Regions from separate parts of the Pseudarthrobacter sp. S6 genome, predicted to be linked through region 2. Evidence: predicted binding sites of a transcription regulator. Region 2 holds the regulator's gene; the other holds the start of a gene.

Region 1 (6,890 bases), 920 kb from region 2:
GTGTGGGTGATCTGGCGGACGTGATGAGCCTGGGCGATTTCGCGGCCCGGGTGTTCGGCATCCTGCCAGCGGTGGCCGGCGGAGTCCGTGTGTCCGGGGACAAGGACGGGCTGGTGCGGCGCATTGCGGTGTGCGGGGGTGCGGGGGATTCGTTGTTCAACGAGGTGCGGGCCAACAACGCCGACGTCTATGTCACCGCCGACCTCCGCCACCATCCGGCGTCCGAAGCCCGTGAAGCGGCAGTGAACGGCCGGCCCTACCTGATTGACGTTTCGCACTTTGCCAGCGAATGGCTGTGGCTGCCCGCTGCGGCGTCGGCGCTGGGCAATGTGCTCTCCGATCAGGGCCACGACGTCGATATCCAGGTAAGCACCACCAACAGCGATCCGTGGGACTTCATTCTGACTCCGGGCTAAGCGTGGCCGGCGAATCCGTGCTGGGACCACACCGGCGAGGGACCCACTCCGAGCGCAGCGAGGTGCGGGAGCCGGTGGGGACCTAGCGAGGCAGGGGAGCACGCCAGGCGCTAGAGTCTATAAAGCGCCGATACGGTGCCCGGCTTCGGCCGGATTGGATTTAGCGGAGGTAAATAGTGGCCAAGGCAGCACCGGCGGAACAGTTGAAGTTGCTCGAACTGCAAGGGCTGGACGCAAAACTCAAGTCCCTGTCCAACCGCCGCCGTGCCCTGGAAACCGATCCCCGGATCGAGGACCTCCAATCGGCCCTGTCCGTCGCCAACGGTGAACTCGGCTCCGCCAAGATGGCCGTGCATGACGCCGAAGCCGAGCTGAAGCGCGCCGAGGCCGATGTCGAGCAGGTTGCCTCCCGCATCGAACGCGACGAAGCGCGGCTCAACAGCGGGACGGGGCTGTCAAAGGACCTCGTGGCCCTGCAGAAGGACATCGCCTCCCTCAACAAGCGCCGCTCCGACCTTGAAGACGTGGAGCTGGAAGTCCTGGAACGCCTGGATTCACTGCGCGAGCGTCAGGCTGCCCAGCAGCTCATCGTGGACAACGTCCAGGGCTCCTTCGGCGGCATCCGCGCCGAACTCGATGAAGCCCTGGCCGAAGTGGCCGCTGAAGCGACCATAGTCCGCGGCAAGCGCGCCGAATTCGCTGAAGGCCTCGACGCCGGGATGCTGGCTATCTACGAAAAGACGCTGGCAAAGCGGGGCGTGGGCGCTGCCCGGTTGTTCCACGGAACCTCTGAGGCCTCCGGCATGAAGCTGAGTCCCGGGGACCTCGCCGAGATCAAGGCCGCCTCCGACGACGACATTGTGTTCTGCCCTGATTCGGGTGCCATCCTGGTGCGATCTGCCGAGTGGAACACTCCCGCCCCAGCTAACTAGCAGCCGATGCAGGGCGCTCTAACTGCCGTCGTGAACGCTCGGAACGACTGTTTGTGCTACCTGGTTGGGCAGGATGATGTTCAGGGCATGCGGTTTCCGCGCTGAACCATCCACCAGCTCGGCGTCCCATTTTTCGCGCGTGGCCTTCAGCAGCTGCCCCGGGGTCAGCGGGGCATTGCCGCGGCGGGCCAGCAGGTGCCGCGCCAGCTCGCCGCGGGTGTGTTTGGCGAAGTGGCTGACCACCTTGCGCACGCCACTGACCTCCGTAAAAACGTTGACGGCCACCGTCTGGGCCGGCGGCGGTGCCCAGGCGGCGGCATAGGTGCTGGAGCGGCAGTCCACGAGCAGATGCCCGGACGCCGACTCCGCGAGGGCCGCCGAAATCTTTGGCTTCCAGAACGAGGCGAGGCGGCCGACGTCGGGCAGTGCCGTTCCCATCGACAGCCGGTAGGCGGGCACACTGTCCGCGAAGTGGATGGCGCCCCACAGCGCCGAGATGACCAGCACAGATACATCGGCCTTCCGCCGCTGCGCCGGCGTCAGGGTTTTGTAGCCGAGGGCGTCGTACAGAACGCCGGAATAGATCTGGTGTGCCGGGGCGGCCGGTTCGGCGTGGAGCCGGGTGTTGCGTTCGACGTCGTCCTGCAGCGATGCGCCGACGCCCAGCAGCGCGAGGGCATCCTCATGTGCGCTGACCGTCCCCAGCGCCTCCAGGACTTTTGCCCGATAGGTGTTGAGTTCGGGGAAGCTCAGTGACGGCCAGTCGACGGCGGACCCGCGGACTGCGGGGGTCTTGCCTTCGGAGGGGGGCAGCAGAATCAGCACCGTACGATCTTACCGGCGACAGCGTGGCCTTCTGCCGGCGGTAGACTGGGCTGCGGATGGGTTGACTAGGCGGCCGCGCGTCACGCAAGTGGCTCGAGGAACGTCCGGGCTCCGCAGGGCAGGGTGGTGGGTAACGCCCACTCGGGGTGACCCGCAGGCCAGTGCCACAGAGAACAGACCGCCTGCGTCTTCCGGCAACGGAAGCTCAGCAGGTAAGGGTGAAACGGTGGTGTAAGAGACCACCAGCTTCCCGGGTGACCGGGAAGGCTAGGTAAACCCCACCCGGAGCAAGGCCAGACAGGACACGTTTGAGGGCTGCCCGCCCGAGTGTCCGGGTAGGCCGCTGGAGGGCGTCGGCAACGGCGTCCGTAGATGGATGGCCGCTACTTCCGCGCTGGTAACGGCACGGGAGCACAGAACCCGGCGTATCGGTCAACCCATCCAACACCTCCCGCCGGGCACGGACCCGCCCCGCATGTGAGTGATTTCACGCTGGTGGCGGCGGTCCGCGGGTCTGCTCCAGCCTAGAATGGAGAGCGAACGTAGAAGTTCTGCCGCCGGGTCTGCGTTCGCAGCCGGTGGCTTTTCTTTACGCTTCTCCACGGCACCCGGGATGGACCGCATCCTGCCGGTGCCAGAGCCCCTGGACAACATCAGGTGGCCGCCAACCGCTTACGACGACGTATGCGGCTGAACCGAGGAAGGTAGTTCTGTGAGCCAGACGTCAGATTCTTGTCTTGATACGTGGATGGGCCGGGAGGCTCTCGCCGAGGCCATGATTCCGGTGATTGGCCGGCTGTACCGCGAAAACAACGTGGTCACCAGCATTCATGGCCGGAGCCTGATCAACAAGTCCACCATGAACATCCTCAAAGCGCACCGTTTTGCCCGCCGCATGAGTAACACCGAGCTCCTGCTCGAAGAGACCGCACCGCTGCTGAACATCCTGGCTCAGCTGGAGCTGGGTGCGGCGGCTATCGACGTCGCCCGCCTGGCGGAGAAGTTCAAGGCAGAAGGCGACGGCGCCACCCTGGAAGAGTTCCTCCGTGCCGAGCTTGCCGATGTCGTGGGCAAGCGCGGTGGCGATGACCGGACCAGCACCGACGTCGTGCTGTACGGCTTTGGCCGGATCGGCCGGCTCCTGGCGCGCCTCCTGATCGAAAAGGCCGGTGGTGGCCACGGCCTGCGACTGCGCGCCATCGTGGTGCGCCGCGGCTCGGACAAGGACCTCACCAAGCGCGCCAGCCTCCTGCGCCGCGACTCGGTCCACGGTTCCTTCGAGGGAACCATCCGGGTGGATGAGGCTGTCAACACCATCACCGCGAACGGTGTCCAGATCCAGGTCATCTACTCGGATAATCCTGCCACGATCGACTACACCGCCTACGGCATCCACAACGCCCTGGTGGTGGACAACACCGGCCGCTGGCGCGATGCCGAAGGCCTGTCCCAGCACCTGCAGAGCAAGGGCGTTGCACGGGTACTCCTGACGGCGCCGGGCAAGGGCGCGCTGAAGAACATCGTGCACGGGATCAACCACGGCAGCATCAAGGACACGGACCGGATCGTGTCCGCAGCGTCCTGCACCACCAACGCCATCACCCCGGTCCTGAAGGCCATCAACGACAAATTCGGCGTGATCCACGGCCACGTGGAAACCGTCCACTCCTTCACCAACGACCAGAACCTGATCGACAACTTCCACAACGGTGACCGTCGCGGCCGCTCCGCCGCGCTGAACATGGTTATCACCGAAACCGGAGCGGCCACTGCTGTGGCGAAGGCCCTCCCCGAACTCCAGGGCAAGCTCACCGGCAGCTCAATCCGCGTCCCCACGCCGGACGTCTCGCTGGCCATCCTGAACCTGAGCCTGGAAAACGGCACCACCAAGGATGAGGTGAACGACTACCTGCGCCAGATGTCCCTGCATTCTGACCTCCGCAAGCAGATTGACTACATCGATTCGCCCGAGGTTGTTTCCACGGACTTTGTTGGCTCACGCCGCACCGGCATCGTGGACGGCCTGGCCACCATCTCCAACGACAAAAACGTCATTCTCTACGTCTGGTACGACAACGAGTTCGGTTACAGCTGCCAGGTAGTCCGGGTCATGGAAGAGATGGCCGGCGTCAACCCGCCGGCGTTCCCGGCCAAGGAAGCCGCTGCGGCCTTGGCCGCAATCGCCGTCTAGGCCGTTCGCCGGGCTGGCTGCCCGACATTCCCGGCTGATGCGCTGGAATCAGCCGGGAATCGGGACCACACTGGTGGCATGGATAACGAAACTCTCCACGAGACCACCCTTGAACACGCCCTCGACGTCGCCAAGGCCAACCACAAAGAAGCCATCAGGCTCCTGGACCAGGCGCGCGGGTCCCGGGCTTCCGGCGATGTCGGTGACGACCGGGTGCGGCAGCTCGAAGGGCTCCTCCAGGTTGCCGAAGAAGACCTGCGCCGTGTAGCCCGGGAGCAGTAGCCGGTCTCAGTAGTGGGCGGTATGCCCGGTCCACTTCTCCTCCCCGTTGTGGATAACTGCTTGGGTGTCGGTGGGGTGACCTAGGCTCTTCTGGTGCGTTACATTTCCGGAAGAGCTGGTTACCCATGACCGTCAGCTGGCGTGCCTACCGCAGCGCCCGCCGCCGTTCGAGGCAGTCCTGGGCCCTGCTGGCTGTGCTGGCCCTGGCTGCAGTCGGCTCCGCAGGATGGTTTTTCACTGCGGGGCAGTTCGCAGCGGCGGAACCAGCCATCGCAGGGCCCAGCGAGGCGCCCGTTTTCGACGGGACCTGGATGAAGCCCGTGGTGCCGGTGCATGCTGTACCGCAGGGGAGTGCCCGGGACGCCCTCGAGGGGCTGCCCGTCAAGGGCAGGGCTCCCAAGGACAACTACCAGCGGGAGGCCTTCGGGCAGGCCTGGCTGGACGTGGACCGGAACGGCTGCGACACCCGCAACGACATCCTTCGCAGGGACCTGACCGCCGTGGGCTTCACAGAGGGGTCCAAATGCAGGGTAGCGTCGGGTGCCATCCAGGAGCCGTACACGGGTAAAGCCGTGGAATTCCGGCGCGGTCCGGAAAGCAGCAAGGAAATCCAGATCGACCACGTTGTGGCGCTCGGAGACGCGTGGCAGAAAGGCGCACAGGCGCTGACCCCGCAGCAGCGCCAGAGCCTGGCCAACGATCCGCTGAACCTCATCGCCGCGGACGGTCCCGCCAACCAGCAGAAGAGCGCAAGCGACGCTGCTACCTGGCTGCCGAAGAACAAGAACTTCCGCTGCCACTATGTTGCCCGCCAGATCTCGGTGAAGGCGTCCTACAAACTGTGGGTTACGCAGCCGGAGAAGGATGCAATGAAGCGCGTCCTGGACTCCTGCCCGGACCAGCCAACCATCAGCGCCCGGTAATGCGTCGGCTCAGTGGCCGAACGGGTCCGGATCCACGCCGGGCATCCAGGTCAGCCCGGGCACACCCCAGCCGCTCTTCCTGGCCAGTTTCATGGCCTTCCGTGCATAGCGGTCCATCAGCCGGTTGACGTAAAGCTTTCCGTCGAGGTGATCGTACTCGTGCTGCAGAACCCGGGCGAACCATCCCGTGGCCTCGAACTCAACGGGCTGCCCGTAGCCGTCAAAGCCTTCCACCCGCGCCCACTCCGCACGCTTGAGCGGGTAGGCGCCGCCGGGGAAGGAGAGGCAACCCTCTTCCTCTTCCTCGGGGTCCGGCAGTGCGCCAGAGATCTTGGACAGGGTCAGCACCGGGTTAACCAGGACTCCGATGGGCGGGGCGCCGTCGTGATTGGCGTACTTGTAAACAAAAATTCTCTTGCCAACACCAACCTGCGGCGCCGCCAGGCCCACGCCGTTGGCAGCCTCGTTGGTTTCAAACATGTCCGCGATCAGGGCGCGCAGCCCGTCGTCGAACACCTCCACCTCAGCGGCGCGGTGGTGCAGCACCGGCTCTCCCCAGACGGTGATTGGCAGAACTGTCATCTCAGGCGGCCCTTCGTGCGTGCGGCGTGTCGCCGGCGTTTATGCAAAAAAGTGGAGGCCGTACCGGATATCCGGTACGGCCTCCACTGAACGGCAGTTACTGCCGCCCTATGAGGGTGAGCTACGGGGGTTGAACCCGCGACCTCCTGGACCACAACCAGGCGCTCTGCCAACTGAGCTAAGCCCACCATGTGCCCGCAGATTCCCGGTCATCCGGTGCTCTGGAAAGGCAACTCAAATAGCTTACCTGCTGTCGGAGGCGGCTTGTGCCACTTTTTGGGTTTTTACGGAAAATTCCCCCGAATGTGGTGCAGATTACTCTTTTGGGGTACCTGTGCCGGGCGTGGCAGTGATGCGCTGGGCGACTTTCCGGGCAGAGTCGCTGTCAGGTCCGGGAGCCGGAACAAAAACCGCCTCGCGGTAGTAGCGGAGCTCGTCGATGGAATCCTGGATGTCCCCCAGTGCGCGGTGGCCGCCCCTCTTGGCGGGGGATTGGAAGTAAGCCCGGGCGAACCAGCGGCGGGAGAGTTCCTTGATGGTGCTCACATCGATCACGCGGTAGTGGAGGTGCTCCACGATGGCCGGCATGTCGCGGGAGAGGAAGACGCGGTCTGTCCCCACGGAGTTGCCGCCCAGCGGTGCCTTGCGCGGGTCCGGCACCCACTTTTCGATGTACTCCATCACGGTGGCTTCGGCCTCGGCCATGCTCTTGCCGTGCGGCAGTTCCTTCAGCAGCCCG
Region 2 (6,890 bases):
ACGGACTCGTGGCCAAAGGCAACAGCTACGAGCTGACCGGGGACCTCACCATCAAGGGGGTCACCCGCGCGGTTGCTTTCGAGACCGAGTTCAACGGCGTGGCTGTGGACCCGTTCGGCATGACCCGCGCCGGCGTCTCCGCGGAAACCACCATCAGCCGCAAGGATTTTGGCCTGACCTGGAACGCCGTACTGGAAGCCGGCGGCGTGCTGGTCAGCGACAAGGTTGCCATCAACCTGGAGCTCGCGTTCATCGCACCCGCAGCATAGTTTTCATCCTGAAGCACCCCGGCCGCCCTACCCCGGAATCTGGCGGCGGGGGTGCTTTGTTTTGTCCCCTAGGTACCGGCGAACCCGCGGTCTACAGTGAGACCCATGAGCAACAATGAAGTGCCACAGCCCCAGCAGCCTCAGCAGCCCGGTGCCGAGCAGCCTGGTCCCCAGCCGTACAGTCAGCCGGGCCCGGCCTACAACCAGCCGGGCCAACCGGGCGGCTTCCAATTTGCGATGCCTACCGACGGCCCTCACAGCCTTAATGACGTTATGCCCAAGGGCGGTTTCTCCGGCATGTTCAGCGTGACCGGGCTGCCCACCGAGCTCAAGATCTCGTACTGGATCTGGCTCATCGGCGGCATGTTGGGAGTCCTTGGCGGCCTGTTGGCAGTGCTGGGCTCGCTGGCGTTGTTCGTTGTGGCACCCGGGCTGGCTGCTGTGTTCCTCCTACTCATCCTGGTGGCCCTCGCCCTGGCCGCGGCCCAGATTGTCCTGGTCCTGAAGATGAAGGAGGGCAAGGAGTGGGCCCGACTGGCCCTCACGATCGTCGCAGGCGTTTCACTGGTGCTCGCCGTGATCGGCGGCAGTGTGGGCGGCGGCAGCGGGATCGGCAACAACTGGCTGGGCTTCCTCATCTCCGCCGCGGCAACCGTCCTGATGTGGCTGCCGAACTCGCAGGCCTGGTTCAACTCCGTCAAGGGACGCGCGTAGACGCATCTCACCCGGCGGGGATGTTAGCCGGGCTGATATGCGCGTTGACGAAGCTGGATAGACAGCTTGTGCGCACGAATATCCGCTGAAAACAGGGCCGTGGACGAACCGGGCTGACTTCCGCCCGAATACCTCTCTGGAATGATCCCCCGCGGCATGCGCCGGGGGTACGGTGGGAACTAAGCCGTACTGGGGGCAGGCCAGTTGGACTGCACCCAGCAGCCGAACTGACATCCGACCTGCAAAGGACCGCTCATGAGCACGCCTGTCCCGCCTCCTGTCCCGAACGAGCCTGAGCCCGGCAACCAACCGCCAGCCCCCCGATACGGCGAGAACAGCCCGCCGTTCGGGCAGCCCACGCCACCTGCGCCGCAGTACGGGCAGAACGCCCCGCAGTATGGCCAGCAGACTCCCCCGGCGCCGCAGTACGGGCAGAACGCCCCGCAGTATGGCCAGCAGACTCCCCCGGCGCCACAGTATGGGCAGAACACCCCGCCGTACGGACAGTCCCCTTACGCGCAGTACCCGTCAGAACAGCCGCAGGCTACTGAATCGAACGGAGTGCCCCGGCTGGTCAATATCTCGTTCTGGCTGCTGATCGGCGCGGGTGTTGTGTACGTCATCAGCCTGCTGATGGGCATCGGCATGCTTGATGATCCTCAGATCCGGAATGCGTTCGACGACGCCATGCTCAGCAGCGGCGCCACTCCTGCTGACTTCAACTACGAAAACTTTAAGGGCATCCTTGCCGGATCGCTCGTAGTCTTCGCGATTATCGGTGCGGGGTTGTACGCACTCGTGGCGTTCTTCGTCCGGAAGGGCAAGAACTGGGCCCGCATCCTCGGCACCGTTTTCGCGGCACTGTCCATTTTTGGCCTCTTTGGCGTACCGAGCTTCGGAACCCTGGGGACTCTGGCGGGGATCGCGGCCATCGTGCTGCTCTACCTGCCGGCGGCGGCCCCGTACTTCCGCAAGCCGCAGCCGTTCGCCAGCCCCTACGGCGCCCCGGGCAGCACGCCTGGCAACCCGTACGGCCAGTAGCAACACAAGGCCAAACCACACCCAAATGGGCGTGGACCCAACCAACGGCCAACGAAACTAGGCGGACTGGTCCGGGGTCTGCGCCCGTTGGGCGTGATAGGCGAGGATCTGCAGCTCGGTGGCCATGTCCACCTTGCGCAGGTTCACGCCCTCGGGGACCTGGAGCATGACGGGGGCGAAGCTGAGGATGCTGTGGACGCCGGCAGCCACCACGCGGTCGCACACGGCCTGCGCCACGGTGGCCGGAAGCGCAAGGACCACCATGTTGGCGCCCGTCCGCTGTAGCACCGCCTCCATGTCCGCGGCGTCGCTGACCCGCAGCCAGCCCACCTCATTGCCCACCACCATCTGGTCGGCGTCGAAAATGGCCACCACGTCAAACCCGCGGGACTCGAAACCGCCGTAACGGGCCAGTGCTTTGCCGAGGTTACCCGCGCCAACAATGGCGACCTTCCAGTCGTGGGTCAGCCCCAGGGCGGCGGAGATGTGACGGCTCAGGTACTGCACTTCGTAGCCCACGCCACGCGTGCCGTAGGAGCCCACGTAAGAGAGATCCTTGCGAAGGGTTGACGAGCTCACGCCCGATGCTTCCGCCAGGGACTCCGAAGATACCCGTTCGACGCCGTCGGACAGCAGCGTGTTAAGGGCGCGCAGGTAGATGGTCAGCCGTGCCACTGCTGCGGGCGGGATCTGCTTGGCCGCCTCTGTACCGTGGGCAGGCTGCGGACCGTGGCCAGGCGGTGTCCCCTGGACGTTCTCTGCACCTTGGACAGCCTGGGGAGATGAATCCAGTGATGTCACTATCCCCTCCATCCCATCGCGTCGTGACTCCACTCTAGAGCCCCGCCGCTAGTGCCAACAAAGCCGGCGTCATTCCGCGAGGCCGCTTTCCTATCAGGCCATGGCGCGTTGGAGGACGCGCTCCAGCCGGGCTTCGTCGATCTTCCAGAAATCGCGCTGGATTCCATCCACCAGAACCACGGGGATTTCCTCCGCGTACCGCTCACGCAGTTCCGGCAGCTCATCCACTAACTGTTCCGTCCACCCAAGTCCCAGCAACGCAGTAACGCGTCCGACGGCGTCGCGCGCGGCTGCGCACAGGTGACAGTCTGCTTTGGTGATGAGGACTACCTCGGGTTTTGCCATGCATTAACCGTAACGCCCCACTGGCACTGGCACTGAAATCCTGGCCGCCGAGTATTGACTAGACTCGTGGACATGCCCGAGGAGAAATACGTCGCTGTGGTGACCCAGCCGGATGCGTTGATGCAGACCGGCGAAGCCGCCTTCTTCGACGTCGATAACACCCTCATGAAGGGCGCCAGCCTTTTCCACGTTGCGCGCAAGATGCACCAACGCGGTGCCTTTACGCTGACGCAGGCTGCAGGGTTTGCGTGGAAGCAGTTTAAATTTGTGACGCGTGGCGAGAACATGGACGACGTGCACGCTGTCCGCGATTCTGCCCTCACCCTCGTTGCCGGCATCACGGTGGAAGACGTCAAGGCCTTGGGCGAAGAGGTCTACGACGAAATGATCGCGTCCAGGATCTGGCCCGGCGCCAAGGCACTGGCGCAGCAGCACCTCCGCGTGGGCCGGCGGGTCTGGCTGGTCACCGGCACCCCCATTGAGGTCGCCACCGTCATTTCCACCAGGCTGGGCCTGACAGGAGCCTTGGGCACGGTTGGCGAGGTTGCCGACGGCATGTACACCGGCCGCCTGGTGGGCGACATCCTGCATGGTGCAGCGAAGGCTGTGGCCGTCCGGGAACTGGCAGGCGCCGAAGGCCTTGACCTGAAGCGATGCTGGGCCTACAGCGACTCATACAACGACATCCCACTGCTGACCTTGGTAGGGCACCCGGTAGCCATCAACCCCGATGCCAGGCTCCGCCGCCACGCACGGGACAATAACTGGCCGGTCTACGACTTCCGATCCGGCCGACGCGCTGCCACCTTGGGCCTCAAGGCAGCAACGGCCGGTGGCGTAATTTACGGACTTTGGAAAGGCTTCGCCCGCATCCGCGGTCCCCGGGCATAACCGCCGCCGCAACTGTCGCCGTCGACGTTTCACGTAGGAGCGCATCGCGGCCGCTCACACGCAAAAAAATGCCCGCTGCCGGATAGGCAACGGGCATTTCACGCTTGTTGAAGTATCTCTACTTCTTATTACGGCGCTGGTGACGGGTCTTACGAAGCAACTTGCGGTGCTTCTTCTTGGCCATACGCTTGCGACGCTTCTTAATAACTGAACCCACGAAAGTTCCTCACAAACTAGATGCAGTACCTGTCTGATGGAAAAGGTCCGTGGACAGAGCTACAGAACTGAAACAACTGACAGATTCTTACAATGACGTAAAACGTTCCTTAACAGGGTACCGCTTCTTGAGCATGCCCACTGACCGCAGGTAATGCTCAGGCGGTTTCGGTGTGTCCGTCCACCACAGCACCCTTAAGGTACTGCTCGACGGCGTTTTCCGGCACCCGGTACGACCGGCCGAAACGCACAGCGGGCATTTCGCCTGAATGGACCAACCGGTAAACGGTCATCTTAGAGACGCGCATGACCTCGGCCACTTCGGCGACGGTCAGGAACTTCGCGTTCGAGAAGTTCTGTTCTGCGGACATTTCGCTATTCCTTTGCTGATGGATGACGACAGTAACCCCAGCTGTGTTTCATTGCGGTGTGCCGATGCTGAGCCATCCACCAACCATGTGTTAGATACTCTAGAGGTTCATGGGGCTGTAGTGAAAGTCATCCGGGCAATCATTATGAGGTCCGCCGCTTCCGGGAGGACGCCGCGAGCTGATCAAGGACCGAAACGGATACGTCCCAATCCATGCACGCGTCCGTGACACTCTGGCCGTAGACCAGTTCCGCCCGGGCCGCCGCGTGCTCGGTGACATCCAGGTTCTGGGCACCGCCCACCAGGAAGCTTTCCAGCATGACGCCCGCGATGGCCTGTGCCGCCTCGCCGCCGTCTTCCAACTGCGCGCCGATTTCCAAGGCCACTTCCGCCTGCCGGTGGTGGCTCTTAGCACTGTTGGCATGGCTGGCGTCCACGATCAGCCGGGGGTTGAGTCCCTTCCCGGCGAGCTTGCCGGAGGCGCTTTCGACGTCGGCCGCTGAGTAATTGGGGCCCTTCCGTCCGCCGCGGAGGATGACGTGGGTGTCCGGATTCCCCGCGGTGGCAACCAGCGCGGCCCGGCCGTCACCATCGATCCCCAGGAAGGCCTGGGCGGCAGCGGCGGCGCCGCACGCGTCGAGCGCGACTTGGAGGTCGCCGTCGGTCCCGTTCTTGAATCCGATGGGCATGGAGAGCCCGGAGGCTAGCTGGCGGTGGATCTGGCTTTCGGTGGTGCGGGCCCCGATGGCTCCCCAGGAGATCAGATCCGCCATGTACTGGGGGCTGATGGGTTCCAGGAATTCGGTGGCGGTGGGCAGTCCCAGTGCGGTGACCTGCTGCAGGAATTCCCTGGCGGTCCGGAGCCCCGTGACCATGTCGTGGCTGCCGTCCAGGCGAGGATCGTTGATCAGGCCCTTCCAGCCCACCGTTGTGCGGGGCTTCTCGAAGTAGGTGCGCATCACGATCAGGAGGTCGTCACGGTGCTTTTCTGCCTGGCTGACCAGCCGGCGGGCGTATTCCAGTCCAGCCTTGGGATCGTGAATGGAGCAGGGGCCTACGATGACCAGCAGCCTGTCGTCCACGCCGTCCATGATGGCCCGGACTTCGTCGCGGCCACGCTCGACGACGTCCGTCACCCGGGCGTCCATGGGCAGCTCGGCGATAAGCTCCTGGGGCGTGGGGAGCGGCGTGAATTCGCTGACGCGCAGATTGGACGTGGATTTTGCGGGAGTGGCTGTCGCGGTGCTCATGTTCGGGTCCTGTTCCAGATAGGAAAGCGGGCCCAGATCAGAACCCGCCGGAGAAATGGCGAAGGGCAGAGAATGATCTCTGCCCTGTTGGCTCTGAAGGAAGATGCATACGTGTCAGTTAGACGCGGGCTCCTCCAGAGCCAACGAAAAATACGCATACCAACGGTTTGTCATAGGCAAACCATAACCGTGTGCTGCGACGGCCGCAAAATCGAGGCCGTAACGTTGCGTGAACTGGCGATAACCCCCAGATCCCTCTGGAAACGTCCTACCTGCCAGTTCGCACGGCGTCAGGCCAGGAGCCTGTGGAGGTACTGCAGCTGCCTGATCCAGTGGTGCTCCTGGCCGCCTTCGTGGTTGTTGAACCGGTAGACCTCGATCTGCTTTTGCGCCGCGGATAGTGCCGTGGAGTCGCCGCCGTAGGCATTGAAGCTGGCGAACACCGTGGACGGCGGGCACACATCGTCCATCTGCGCCACCGAGTAAAGGGCAGGCACGGTGGCTGCCCTGCCCAGGTTAACGCCATCAAAATAGTTCAGGACCGCGAGCATCGGCTCATACCGGTCCCGGTGCCTGCCCAGGAAAGCCGCAATTTCCGGATAGGGGCCGCGGGCCGCGATATCGATGGACCTGGGGAAGTCCTGCAAAAAGGGGACGTCGGGCAGCGCGGCGATGACGCCGTCGAGCCTTCCCGCCACCAGCCCGGCAACGGCTACCACGATGCCGCCGCCCTGGCTGACGCCGGCCAGGACCACGCGCGACGGGTCCACCTCCGGGTGGGATTGCGCCGCTTCCACCGCGCGGAAAGCGTCCACGTACACGCGGCGGTAGTAGTAGTCCTCGCGGCTGCCTGCACCCCTGGTCATGAGGCCCGCGTAGGCCACTTCGCCTGCTGACGGGTGCGGATCCGCCGTCTCGCCGAGGATCCCGCCGTAGCCCTGGCCTCGGGTGTCCATGATGAAATGCGCGTAACCGGCCTGCGCCCATTTGGTG

What was found. Region 2 encodes Rex, which represses fermentation and respiration genes when NADH is low (regulators of the CRP and FNR family bind a similar motif). Its sites were predicted from a motif close to CTTGTGAANNNNTTCACAAG; they were not measured.
Region 1: ACQCS0_RS12970 (glyceraldehyde-3-phosphate dehydrogenase) is a predicted target of Rex. The motif match lies at 2,648-2,667, and genes of this name have one in related genera.

The regions. Positions count from the first base shown of each region.
Region 1 is NZ_CP189581.1:2,710,006-2,716,895, reverse strand. Features, by position in the region: gene ACQCS0_RS12990 (Nif3-like dinuclear metal center hexameric protein) at 1-416, shown strand, start outside; gene ACQCS0_RS12985 (DUF7581 domain-containing protein) at 593-1,348, shown strand; gene ACQCS0_RS12980 (YaaA family protein) at 1,367-2,173, opposite strand; RNA gene rnpB (RNase P RNA component class A) at 2,231-2,617, shown strand; gene ACQCS0_RS12970 (glyceraldehyde-3-phosphate dehydrogenase) at 2,886-4,364, shown strand; gene ACQCS0_RS12965 (hypothetical protein) at 4,443-4,646, shown strand; gene ACQCS0_RS12960 (HNH endonuclease family protein) at 4,772-5,569, shown strand; gene def (peptide deformylase) at 5,579-6,151, opposite strand; tRNA gene ACQCS0_RS12950 (tRNA-His) at 6,267-6,339, opposite strand; gene orn (oligoribonuclease) at 6,467-6,890, opposite strand, start outside.
Region 2 is NZ_CP189581.1:3,631,214-3,638,103, forward strand. Features, by position in the region: gene ACQCS0_RS17400 (YceI family protein) at 1-269, shown strand, start outside; gene ACQCS0_RS17405 (hypothetical protein) at 375-983, shown strand; gene ACQCS0_RS17410 (hypothetical protein) at 1,239-2,024, shown strand; gene ACQCS0_RS17415 (redox-sensing transcriptional repressor Rex) at 2,082-2,825, opposite strand; gene ACQCS0_RS17420 (glutaredoxin family protein) at 2,919-3,170, opposite strand; gene ACQCS0_RS17425 (HAD-IB family hydrolase) at 3,243-4,061, shown strand; gene ACQCS0_RS17430 (30S ribosomal protein bS22) at 4,180-4,278, opposite strand; gene ACQCS0_RS17435 (helix-turn-helix domain-containing protein) at 4,436-4,648, opposite strand; gene ACQCS0_RS17440 (3-deoxy-7-phosphoheptulonate synthase) at 4,791-5,897, opposite strand; gene ACQCS0_RS17445 (acetylxylan esterase) at 6,188-6,890, opposite strand, start outside.